Regions from separate parts of the Flavobacterium magnesitis genome, predicted to be linked through region 3. Evidence: riboswitches for the same ligand, from Rfam matches in the RefSeq annotation. Region 3 holds a riboswitch; each other region holds the start of a gene.
The links. A riboswitch is a leader RNA that binds a small molecule or an ion and turns the genes downstream of it on or off. The one in region 3 is predicted to bind cobalamin.
Positions count from the first base shown of each region.

Region 1 (4,402 bases), on a different contig from region 3:
CCACGGTTTTTAAAACATTGGAACCTAAAATAAATCAGCCTCACATTGTGGTCTTTGCTGCCGATCACGGAATTGCGCAGCATGGGGTGAGCGCTTATCCGCAGGATGTAACCCGCCAAATGTTGACTAATTTTCTGGAAGGAGGAGCGGCAATAAATGTGTTTTGTAAGCAAAATAAAATAGCTCTTTCAATTGTTGATGCAGGTGTGAATTATGATTTTCCGTCGAATACCGAATTAATTACGGCTAAGATTGATAAAGGAACACATTCGTTTTTAAACGGTCCAGCGATGACCGAAATGCAAATGAATTTGTGTTTTAGCAAAGGAAGTGAAATTGTAGCGGCCATTGCAAAACAAGGAGGCAATTGTATTGGTTTTGGCGAAATGGGAATAGGCAATACGGCTACAGCTTCGGTTTTAATGAGTGTGATTTGTAATTTTTCTATTGAAGATTGCGTAGGCAGAGGCACAGGAGTTGATGACGAGAAACTGCAATTTAAGATTGATATTCTAAGAAAAGCAGTTGAAAATTATAAAGGAGAGAACGATTTAGAAAGTTATTTGGCTTATTTTGGAGGCTTTGAAATTTTGCAAATGGCAGGTGGAATGCTTGAGGCTTACCAACAGAATATGATTTTTCTAGTAGATGGTTTTATTTGCAGTGTTGCTTTTTTAGTGGCTTTCAAAAAAAATCCTGCTATAATGAATAACGCTATTTTTAGCCATCAATCGGCAGAAAAAGCACATAAAAAACTATTGGATTATCTGGGGGTTTCAGCTGTTTTACAACTCGATTTGAGATTAGGAGAAGGAACGGGTTGTGCGCTTGTGTTTCCAATAATTGAATCGGCTGTGGCTTTTTTAAACGAGATGGCAAGTTTTGAAAGTGCTGGTGTGAGTGAGAAGTAGATAGCAGAAGGCAGATTCAGAAAGCAGAAAAGAGATTTTAGATTTAAAGAATTTACAAAATAATGAAAAAAGAACTCCATATATTTTTTACGACATTGCTATTTTACACCCGAATTCCTTGCCCTAAAAACATCAATCATCATCCAGATTATTTAAACAAAGCTTCGAGGTATTTTCCTCTAATAGGCTGGATTGTAGGAGGAATAAGTTTTGTGGTTTTCTATCTTTCTACCTTAATTTTTTCTATTGAAATTGCTGTAGTGCTTTCGATGATTACCAGTATTCTAGTTACAGGTGCTTTTCATGAAGATGGTTTTGCTGATGTTTGTGATGGTTTTGGTGGCGGATGGACCAAAGAAAAGATTCTTTTAATCATGAAAGACAGTGCTATAGGAGCGTATGGAGCGATTGGTTTAGTTTTACTGTTTTTATTAAAGTTTCAGAGTTTGGTTCAATTAACAAACAATACTCAAATACCAGATTTTGGTTTCGGAATTTGGAATTTAAATTTTGGAATTTTTCTTCTCTTTATGAGTGCTCATGCTCTGAGCCGTCTAGCTGCAATATCAATTGTTTTTACGCATCAATATTCAAGAGAAGATGCAACTAGCAAAAGCAAACCGATTGCTCAAAATTTTACATGGAGAGAAGTAGTTGGCGCTTTCTTGTTTGGATTATTACCACTTTTAATATTGGCTGTTTTTTTCTGGCAAATACTTTTAGTTCTAATTCCCGTTTTCTTATTCCGATTTTTTCTGGCTCGTTATTTCCAAAAATGGATAGACGGTTACACTGGTGATTGTCTTGGTGCAACACAACAAGTTTGTGAAGTTGTTTTTTATCTGTCAAGTATTGCAATATGGAAGTTTATTTAGTTCGGCATACCGAAACAACTTGCGAAAAAGGCATTTGTTATGGACAATCCGATGTGGATTTGAAAGAACCTTTTTTAGAACCTTTTAAATCAATAAAGAAACAAATATCATCGGATGCAATTGTTTTTTCGAGTCCATTATCTCGTTGTATGCTTTTGGCCAATTATTTATCGCCATCAATTAGTGTCGATTCGAGGCTGATGGAAATGAATTTTGGCGATTGGGAAATGAAAAATTGGGATGCTATTCCCGAAGCTGATTTCACCCCCTGGATGACCGATTTTGTGAATGTAGCCGTTCCTAATGGCGAATCTTTCGTTGCTTTACACCATCGTGTAACTGATTTTTTGGCGACACTTGTTTCAGAATATAATTCGAAAAAAATAGTGATTGTTACCCACGCCGGAGTAATCCGAAGTATTTTGTGTGCCATTTCAAATTTGCCATTGAAAGATGCTTTTACTAATAAAGTAGATTTTGGAGCTGTCATAAAAATAGAATTATAACTTGAATTGAAGTTATTTATTTCGCTGGTTTTTAGTTTTTTATATGTGCTTAATCAAATATCGATATAAATTTGATTTTTAGCTGAATTAAGTTTTATCTTTGCCGCCGTATTGAGGTTGTTGTTTTTCTATCGAAAAAGAGCATTAAAAGGGAATCAGGTTAAATACCTGAGCTGTACCCGCAACTGTAAGCTATCAAGCTTGTTGTTATCTACAAAACCACTGTTTGAAGGTGGGAAGTTAGAAGTTAGAGGTTAGAAGTTTAATACTTCTTACTTCGTATTTCTGATTTCCAACTTAAAATGGGAAGGTAAACAACAAGACGCAAGCCAGGAGACCTGCCTATTACATCGAGTATCAAACTTTCGGGAAAAAAGGTTTGGGTATGGGTTATTCTATGCTTTTCTCCCATTTATTAGTCATGTAACAGAAAAAACTGTTATTAATTGTTTTAAAATGAACAAAAAAATCGTTCGTATTAGTGCGTTATTCGTATTAGTAAGTGCTTGTGCTTTTGCGCAAAAAAAAGGAGTTGTGCTTCCAGTAACCAATGAACTAGAGGAAGTGGTTATTTCGGATTCTAAATTTGCTTTGCCAAAGGAAAAATCAGGAAAAGTGATTGTGAAAATTACATCTGAGGATTTGAAAAAAAGACCAGGACAATCCATAGCTGAGGTTTTGAGTACTGTAGCAGGGGTTGAAGTTAATGGAAATCAAAGTAGTCCTGGGAAAAATTTGAGTTATTATATCAGAGGAGGACGTAATCGTCAGACATTAATTTTGATTGATGGTGTTCCTGTAACTGATGCTTCGGGAATTAATTTAGATTACGATTTACGTTTAATTCCTGTACAACAAGTAGAAAGCATTGAGATAATGAAAGGAGCAGCCAGCACGCTTTATGGTTCTGGAGCTGCTACAGGAGTAATTAATATTACCCTTAAGAAAGCAGAAAAAAAAGCTGTTGCAGGAAATGTTTACATGAGTTTAGGAACACAAACGGATGCAAAAGACAAGGATTATTCAGTTCAGGATTACAATCAAGGATTCTCATTTAATGGAAGAACCGAGAAGTTTAACTATTTTGCATCTTTAAATAGTACTGAAACTACTGGTATTTCGGAAGCTAGACCAGCTTTAGATACAGATACTTTTGAAGCGGATAGTTTTTCAAGAGTAAATGGTTTAGTAAAATTTGGCTTTACGCCAACAAAAAAATTGAGTTTTGATTTTTTTGCGAATTACGACCGACTTAAAAATGATTTTGATGCTGCTTCATTTGTAGATAATGCAAATAATTTTAATAAGTCAGAACAATATCGTGTAGGTTTTTCTCCAAAATACACATATAATAAAGGGGAGTTAATTGTTAATACAGCTGCTAGTTTGATGAATAGAGCATCTTTTAGTGGAAGTTTAACAGATTATAAATCTAGAAATGTAAATGTAGATGCATTTAATAAATATCAAATTGCATCTGAATTATTTATTGTAACAGGAGCTCAGTTTCAGTTTTTTGATATGTCAATAAATGGTTTGTATAGTCAACTTTCAGATGAAGTGGCTAAATTTAATTTGATTGATCCTTATGTAACTGCTGTTTATAATTCTGATTTTGGATTAAATATCAATACTGGAGCTCGATTGAATGTTCATAGTAAATACGGAAGTAATTTTGTTTACAATATCAATCCATCATTTTCTTTCAGTGAAATTCCTTTAAAATTAATAACTTCATACAGTACAGCATATATAACGCCAAGTTTGTATCAATTATACGATGGATTTTCGGGTAACTTAGATTTGACTCCGGAAAAAAACAGCACTTTAGAGGCTGGTTTTGAATTGGGATTATTAGACGAAAAATTAAATATTAATTCAGTAGCTTTTTATAGAGAACAAAATAACACCATTGGATATGTTTCTAGTTATATAAATGTTGAAGGAAAGAATAATGTAAGAGGTGTTGAAACCATGTTTTCTTATATTTTGTCAGATAAATTAAGATTGAATGGAAATTATACTTTTACTCAATTTGAGGAAGCCTTAACTTTTAGTCAGCGTATTCCAAAGCACAAAGCCAATGCCTCAGTGGATTATCAACCCACAA
Region 1 covers NZ_JBCFQK010000013.1:30,574-34,975, reverse strand. Annotated here, with positions in the region: gene cobT (nicotinate-nucleotide--dimethylbenzimidazole phosphoribosyltransferase) at 1-911, shown strand, start outside; gene AAGV33_RS10120 (adenosylcobinamide-GDP ribazoletransferase) at 974-1,786, shown strand; gene cobC (alpha-ribazole phosphatase) at 1,771-2,292, shown strand; cobalamin riboswitch at 2,389-2,652, shown strand; gene AAGV33_RS10110 (TonB-dependent receptor plug domain-containing protein) at 2,749-4,402, shown strand, end outside.
Region 1: another riboswitch for cobalamin. It lies ahead of AAGV33_RS10110 (TonB-dependent receptor plug domain-containing protein); the one in region 3 lies ahead of AAGV33_RS13680 (TonB-dependent receptor).

Region 2 (4,402 bases), on a different contig from region 3:
ATGACTTTTGTTTTTCCAGAGCGTAACGAAGAAGCTATTTTGTTGGGCATATAATCCAAACGTTCGGCAACGGCTTTTACTTTTTTCTTTGTACTCGCACTTATTTCAGGATGATTACTCAACGCACGGGAAACCGTAGCAGGAGCAATTCCTAATTCTTTGGCAATATCGCTAATGGTTATTTTATTTTTCATTTTTCCGTAATCGTTTACGAAAATAGAATTTTATTTTGAAATAACGAAATTCAAGGGAGTTAAATTTTTGAAAAATAAGGATTGGAACTAATAAGAATAATTTATTTGTCATATAATATACCGCCATACCTTATATGGTCTTAATTTATTAAGTAAGATACTAGATAAGATAAAAAACTTATATGACTTATGTGGTTAAAAAAAACATATTGTTTAATTTTAATTACTTAAATAAAAAAAGCTCAAGATTTCTCCGGAGCTTTTGGGGCAATTTTTAAATTTTATTTATGGAAGATTCAAATCGGTAAATCCTGAAACTTCGGTAGAAACTTCTCCTAACCATCCACCTTCAGCTCTGTTGGAAGTATAGACTTTTACAAAATCGATTCCTTGTAATTTTACAGCATTACCATCTTTATCAACAGCCCAGTCAATGTTGATTTGTGCTTTTTCGTTAGTATTTGCCCAGTTGTCGCTATAACCCCATTCGTAAGGAAGATTAGACCAACTATTGCCACTACCTGCAATATTAGATTTTAGGAAAGTACCTTTAAAAGTAATAGTTGCTCCTTTCCATACTGGGTAATAAGCTTGTCTGTTAAAAGAATTTTTAGAGATATAACCTGTTTGCCCTTGGTTATCCGTCCAGCGAATGTAATTAGGCTCACTTGCATTGGTAGGTTCGGTTTCTGGTTTATAATAGGTCATTTCATAATTTTTAATGGTTGTTTCTTTGTTGTATTCAGAACCTGCAATCTCATACCATTCGTCATCGGCTTTTCCGTTTCCATTGGCATCATAAGAAACCATAATTGTACCTGGTTCTGCCCAGGTGGCAAGTGCGTTACTTTTTACAATAAAATCATTTCCTTCTTTGTTGACTACAGTGTGATCAAAACCAAATACTACATAACCACCAAAACCTCCAAGACTAACCATGCTATTACTCGTTAAGCTAGTTTCGGCTTTTACACGCATTGTTTCGTCTGTATCTTTAGTAGCTTTATCTGTGTCTTTATCAATTGCAGCGGGAAGCTTATTGACAGATTGCCCAGGGGCTGGAAGAAAATCAAATACCTGAGTGATTTTGTTCAAATAAGTTTTTTCATTTACTGTTACAGAGAAAATTTTAGCATTTTCGCCACCAGCATTTTTTGCTTTAAATTCAAGGTTGTAAGTTCCAGCTTCGGCAAAAACGTAAACTAAATTAGCTGTAGCGGCAATTTCTTCCCCTTCTAAAGACCATGAAAAAGTAGCATCATTAGCATTTTTTACTTCAGGTTGGATGCGAAGCCACTGCATTTTGTCAATTGTATAACCGCCATCTGGTTCTGTAAGGCCGATTTCTGGTGATGCAATTTCGTCATCAGAACATGCAGTTAAGGATAAGATTACGGATAGGGTAAAGAGAATTTTCTTCATTTTTTAATTTTAAAGGTTATTGTTTATTGATGTTTTTTAATTTGAAGAAATGCAGAATCACCTCACTCAAATAGTGCGGTTTTAAAGAGTTGAACTCTTTTTTAAGTACAGGAAGTTGGTTCTGTTTGTATGAAGTATTTTTAAATACAATGCATACAAACAGTGCTAAACCTCCATGTAATATAGATTTACATAGACGCATAAAGTTCTATTTTACTAAAAATAGTAGTATCGGAAAAAATGAAAACCAAATCTAAATTGGGTTCTTTTGTGTTGAAAGCTCTGATCCACGAAAGCTTCAGTTTATATGCAGTGGCAGGTCTCCTGACTTGTTCCCATTTTGAACCGCCTTCCCATCTCGTTTTGAAGCGAGACAGTGGCAAAAGATAAGATTTACTAGAAAATTTTATTTCTTAAAATCTGTCAAAATGTTGCATGGAACTTACAGTAACGGGCTTGTTCAGGATTTACACCTGATTCCCTCTTAGTTGACTCTACCGAAAAATAGAGCCAAACCATTGCGGGCGCAAAAGTAGGTAAACTTTTTGGAGTTAAAGAATTGTTTTATAAAAAAATAAGAGGTTTTTATTTTGGTTTTCAAATGCTGTAGCTTTCATTTTGACCTTAAAGCAAGAGCTAACTATTGAGTGTAATTTTTAAAACTATAAAATCTTCAGTGTTTGTAGGGATAGTTCTCTGTGTTTAATAAAATTTTATGTTAAATTTTTAAGATATTCGAAAATCAATTATTTATTTTTAGATTTGATGCAATAACAATTAAATGTGTTTTAAATGGCATTTGCAAATAAATATACTGATGTAGATCTTGTTAAACGTCTTCAGGAAGGTGAAGAAGATGCTTTGACTATTATCTATAAGGAATATTGGGAAATGATGTTTTTGGCAGCATACAATCTTGTTAAAGACAGATCGGTTTGTGAAGACATAGTTCAGGAAGTTTTTATTTCGTTGTGGCAAAGAAGAGCAAATTTGCAGATAAAAGTTTCTTTGAAAAGTTATTTGTATACCAGTACTGTTTACAAAGTGTATGATCATTTTAGCAAAAATAAAAAAATGGCGAAAGATGAGTTGTTCGACAATTTTGAAAGTAAAATTGAAACTTCTAATCCTGAAACCAAGTTAATGCATGAAGAATTAATTCATCTTTTAGATTCCATTATTGATACTCTACCGGATAAATGTAAAGAGGTTTATAAGCTGAGCAGAGAAAACATGTTGTCTAATAAAGAGATTGCAGAGCAATTAAATATTTCGCAACGCACCGTTGAAGGACATATTTCTAAAGCATTGAAAATTTTGAAAGAATCGCTTGGAGTAGCCGTAAGTGTTGAGTTTATCTTGTTTTTTTTAAAGTAAAAAAGCAATATGTGTAAAAAAAAGTAAAAATAATTACAAATAGAACAGGTGTGAAACGTTTTTTTGGAGACTTAGTTATATAAGCATACAAAAAACGAACAAATGAGTTTAAATCACCAACACTATTTTTCAGAATTAGTTAGTAAACTTCTCGATGGTTCTATTACGAAAGAGGAATTAGACAAACTGCTGAATTTCTTCTTAAATAATCAGGAAATCGAAAATTGGCCTGCTCACTTAGGATCCAAAGAAGATGTTCAGCAAAGAATGCATGAAAAAATCCGTTTGGAATTGAATTTCGATAAAAACGAAGCAACTAAAGTAATTCCGTTATACCAAAAGCCTTTCTTTAAATATGTTGTTGCAGCATCGGCAGTGTTGTTGATAACATTTACAGCTTTTTTTAATCAACAAAAAACAACTCCTGTTGTTGCAGCTGTTCCAAACAAAATTGAAGTTGGTACTGATAAAGCAATGCTAACTTTGGAAGATGGTTCTACTGTTGTTTTAGAAAAAGGTAAAACTTACAATAATAAAAACGTAAACAGTACAGGAAAAGAATTATTATACAACAAATCCAATTCGGGTTCCAAAAAAGTGGCGTATCATTATTTGACTATTCCAAGAGGCGGACAGTTTGCGATTACACTTTCTGATGGAACAAAAGTTTGGCTGAACTCAGAAACCCAATTGAAGTTCCCGGTACATTTTGTAGAAGGAAAAACCAGAGGAGTGGAACTAGTTTACGGAGAAGCTTATTTTGAGGTGTCTCCAAGTACAGCTCATAAAGGAGCTGGTTTTACAGTAACTCAGAAATCTCAAAAAATCCACGTAATAGGTACCGAATTTAATATAAAAGCCTACAAAGACGATTCGAATATTGCTACCACTTTAGTAGAAGGAAAAGTCGAAATGGAATTTGCTAATGTAAAGCAGAATTTAATTCCGAATCAACGTGCCAATTTTAATATTAAAACCAATAAAGTAAAAATAGCCAAGGTTGATGTCTACAATGATATTTGCTGGAAAAATGGTGTTTTTAGTTTTGAAGATAAACCACTGGACGAGATTATGAAAGTGTTGTCAAGATGGTATGATATTCAGGTTATTTTTGAAAACGAATCCATTAAAAAAGAACAATTTAATGGCGTTCTAATAAAAGATAGAAATATCGATGAAATTTTAAGATCTATTAAAAACTCAGGAATTATAAATAAATATGAATTTAAAAATAAAATTTTGATACTAAAATAAAAAAAAGAGGGGCAGTAGTTTAGATAATTTGCGGTTGCCTAACTACTTCCCTCCCATATATTAATTAAACCATTGTCCAACTAACTCCACAAAATTATGAAAATTAATTCTATTAATTGTCGTTTTGTATTTCAAAAACGGCTTCTACTGATTAT
Region 2 covers NZ_JBCFQK010000009.1:15,374-19,775, reverse strand. Annotated here, with positions in the region: gene AAGV33_RS07850 (LacI family DNA-binding transcriptional regulator) at 1-194, opposite strand, end outside; gene AAGV33_RS07845 (PKD-like domain-containing protein) at 480-1,616, opposite strand; cobalamin riboswitch at 1,914-2,151, opposite strand; gene AAGV33_RS07840 (RNA polymerase sigma factor) at 2,409-2,993, shown strand; gene AAGV33_RS07835 (FecR family protein) at 3,096-4,247, shown strand; gene AAGV33_RS07830 (SusC/RagA family TonB-linked outer membrane protein) at 4,401-4,402, shown strand, end outside.
Region 2: another riboswitch for cobalamin. It lies ahead of AAGV33_RS07845 (PKD-like domain-containing protein); the one in region 3 lies ahead of AAGV33_RS13680 (TonB-dependent receptor).

Region 3 (4,402 bases):
AAAGCTTTTTGTATAGCTAAATCGTGGGTATACCAAGGCTGTACTTCGTTCACTTTAATATTGTTGACATTCCCATTATATCGTTTTCCAACATAGATAAAACTGTAATTAAAATTCCAGGATTTGTAATTAGCATTAAAAATTCCAGAACCGCTATGCCAGGGCGTATAAGGAATTTGGTCTCCGTAAGACGACAATTCCAAGCCTGCAAATTTGGTATAATCCCTACTTTCAGAATAGGTATAAGTCAAATTAGCGGATAGATTTAATTTGTTAATATGCGTTCCCATATTAATAACTGATTCTATTCCATGTCCTTTTACCTGCCCCATATTAGTCATCATCCAGCGGAATAAATTCCCGGTTGGAGCAGCCACAATTTTGTCCTTGGTATTCGTATAATAGCCATCAACCTGAATAGAAAATTTATCAAAAAATCCTTTTGCTGGTAAATTATAAGTAAAACCAATATCGTACTGATTCATATATTCGGGTCTCAAAGTACTGGATCCAACCATTGTATAATACAAATCATTGAAAGTGGGCATTCTGAAAATGCGTTTGGCGAAAGCCCTTAAATTAAAATCATACTTTTTAAATGGAGTATAACCAAGAAATATGGCAGGAGTAAATTCGGTTTTGTCAGGTGGTTTGGCATTGTATTCCACCTCTTCTTTTACGTGAGTTCCAATAACACTACTCAAAATTTTAAATCCGCCCAATCTATAGGCTGTAGCCAATGAAACTAAAGTGGTATACCGTTGCGGAAAAGAAAATTGGGTTTGGATTCCTCTTCGGGTCGCATCAAGTTTGTTGTACTGAAAATCGGTAGAAAGTGAAACATCCCAACTAGGCAAAATACTGTACATATTTACTGCCGAAAAATAGGCTTCACTTTGATAATAACTATCGTCAGATTGAGCACTTTCAGTTACGGTTTCGCCTAAAACACTAGTAGTATCTCTGGCTATATAGTGCGTATAATCATAAGCATATTTTGCTCTTGCCTGAAATTTATATTTTTCTGTAAAGTCTTTAACTAAAAAAGCCTGAGTGAAAAAATTCTTGTCATTTTGCCTGAAACCATCCGAAAACTTATTCTCTACAATAGCTCCCGGCGCTCCTCTTTCGGAATCGTAATAATATACTTTGGCATCCCAGGAACCCTTATTTATTTTTCCATAAAGTCCTGATTCTATTCTGAGTGCTGTAATATCACTATTCATTCGGGTTGCAGTGGTATCATAAGCTACAGAACCATCCTGATTGTTTCTTTTGTATCTGAATTTATATTCTCCATTCGATTTTATAAATTCCGAACTCAAACTCAAACTGACTTTATCACTTAATTTTTGTTCCCATCTAAAAGACGGATCATTGTAATTGATAGACATGGTTTTGTATCGAACCAGTAGATTGCTTTTTTTATTACCTTCAAAAACAGGACGTTTCGTTCTTAAGTAAATGGTAGAAGCCGCTGCAAAGTCTTTTGCTGATTGGAAAATTTCACTTTTTTGACCGTTATACATTGTCAGGGATTCCATATCATCCAAGGAATATTTTCCTAAATCGGTCACTCCGTTTTGTGCATTTCCTAACTGAATTCCGTCATAAAAAACACCTACATGATGCGTTCCCATATTTCGAACATCAACCGTTTTAAGTCCGCCAAGTCCACCGTAATCTTTGATTTGGGTTCCGGCAAAATACCGAAGCGCATCTGCAACGTTGTGGCTGGCTAAATTTTCAAGTTGTTTTCCGGAAAGACTTTGTACTGGAATTACTTCCTGATACGGTGGTTTTGAATTGATTTTAACCTCTTTCAGAAGCTGTAAACTATCTTTAGCTACCTGAGAATGAAGTAAAAAAGGAACAAAAAGAATGAAAACGAAAAAAAATGTTTTTTTTGTATTACACATCACTAATTAAATTATAAAAACTCACTTTAGGATGTAATTATCAAGAAACATAAGAATTATTCCCGCTATAAAATAACAGGTTAATTGCTTGTCCTTTGACTTTATTCCTCGAAAGTCTTAAACTATATAATTGTGGCAGGTCTCCTGACTTGTCCCATCTTTAAACAACCTTCTCATCCGCCGGGGCGAACAATGGCATTAGTAACGTTTAAAGACTTTTACTAGAACTTACAGTAGCGGGTCTGTTCAGGATTTGCACCTGATTCCCTTTTAACTATTTTTTCTTAAAAATCCAGAAAAAACAGACCAAAATCTGGCGCAAAGTTAATACTAACTTTAATAAAACAAGTATGATAAGAAGTATAAATTATGTATTGAAAACCTAATCTTCAATAAATCAATTAGATTGGCTTTAAAAATAGAATATTAAACCGTTTTTAAAGCTTCAATTAAGCCGTCAATATCTTCTTTAGTATTATAATGACTGAAGGAAATACGCAAACTTGGTTTTTTAATTAAATCATCAGAAAGTATTTCGGCTAATACATGAGAAGGTCGAATGCTTCCGCTCTGGCAAGCACTTCCACGAGAAACGGCAATGCCTCGCATATCCAAATGAAATAAAATCATTGCTGTTTTTTCCTCTGAGAAAGGCAATAAAACATTGATAATATTATAAAAACCTTCGCTCTTTCCGTTGATTTCAAAACCTGGGAAGTTTTTTTCTAATTGCTCAATCAGATAATTTTTAACAGCAGTGATATGCTCTTTTTCGGAATCTAAATTCGAATATGAAATTTCTAAAGCCTTTGCCATTCCTGCAATTTGATGTACCGCTTCGGTTCCTGCACGCAAACCTTTTTCTTGTTCGCCTCCATAAAAAAGAGGTTGCAATCCCGAATTTTTTCTAACAAATGCAAATCCCACTCCTTTAGGTCCATGAAATTTATGCGCACTTGCCAAAACAAAATCCACAGCAATGGTTTGCAAATCCAATGGCATTTTCCCCATCGATTGCACCGTATCCGAATGAAACAAAGCATTATACTGCTTGCAGATTACACCTACTCGCTCCAAATCTAAAGCAGTACCAATTTCGTTATTAATGTGCATTAAACTTACCAATGTTTTTACTTCCTGAGAAAGCAAATCAGACAAATGAGTCAAATCGATTGTACCATTTGGCAACACATTAACATAATCTACCTGAATAGAAAATTCTTTTTGCAAAGCCGTAATAGCCAGTAAAACAGCATGATGTTCTATTTTACTGCTAATGATTCGTTTGACTTGCAAATCCTGAACTGCCGAACGCAAAATCCAATTGTTTCCTTCTGTTCCTCCAGAAGTAAAAATAATTTCCTGAGCATTTACATTCAGTTGTTTGGCAATAGATTTTCTGGAAAGTTCCAATCTGTTTTTAGCATTTCGCCCAAAACTATGCGTTGATGAAGGATTTCCATAATCTTCCGTCATTATTTTAGTCATTTCTTGAATAACTTCTGGTCGGATTGCAGTAGTAGAGGCGTTATCGAGGTATATTTTTTTCATTGTTGCAAAGTTATAAAATATCAATTATCAAAAGCGGAATAAAATTTGTCATTTTTTGCCTATTTTTGTCAAAATTTTTAAGATGAAAAAAGCCCTAAGCCTATTGGTTTTATTAGCACTATTTAACGCTTGCGATGATGGAGATTTAACTCAAGAAGATATTAGCTTTGAAGACGTTACCTCAACTCAAAGTTGTAGTACTAATGATATTATCTACAAACTAAAAGAAAAAGAAGCCTTATTACTGGAAATTCCTGAAACTAATTTCCCTACTGAACTTACTGCTGATAATGAGACGGTTGAGTTAGACATCAGTACTACAACTAATAGAGTAGTGTATCGTTTTTACAACGGAACAGTAACCTCTAACAATATTTGTGAAACTATTGCTCCAGCAACTCCTGTTATTACCGACCAATGGACAGCTACAGCTGGTAAAATAAGAATTGTAACTAGTGCTATTATAGAACCTAATAATGAAGCAAATAACAGTACAAAAATTACAGGATATAACCATAACATTGTGTTAAAAAATGTAACTTTTGCAAAAGCTGTAGGGACACAGGTGTACGAAACATTTCCTTTTGGCAATTACAAATCTATAATTACACCTCTACCATTTAATTTTGATCAGACATTAGAGAAATGTACTTCATCTAATGAGATATATAATTACACCACTAGCGCAGCTTTAATCTTAGACATCGATCCAAGTTTAATTGCAAACGAAGTGACACCTCTTAATACACCAAGAACAGGACTTATAGGAACTACTACAAACGTATTCATCTATCGTTCATTTACAGGCGGAGGTTTATTAACTGGTGATTATTTTTGCAACGATACTACTCCTACTACTCCTGTACTTAATCAACAATGGGATGGTAAAGCGGGAGTAAGTGGCGAAAGCGGTATTATTGAAGTTACGACAA
Region 3 covers NZ_JBCFQK010000023.1:29,511-33,912, forward strand. Annotated here, with positions in the region: gene AAGV33_RS13680 (TonB-dependent receptor) at 1-1,919, opposite strand, end outside; cobalamin riboswitch at 2,037-2,245, opposite strand; gene AAGV33_RS13685 (cysteine desulfurase family protein) at 2,346-3,470, opposite strand; gene AAGV33_RS13690 (hypothetical protein) at 3,553-4,402, shown strand, end outside.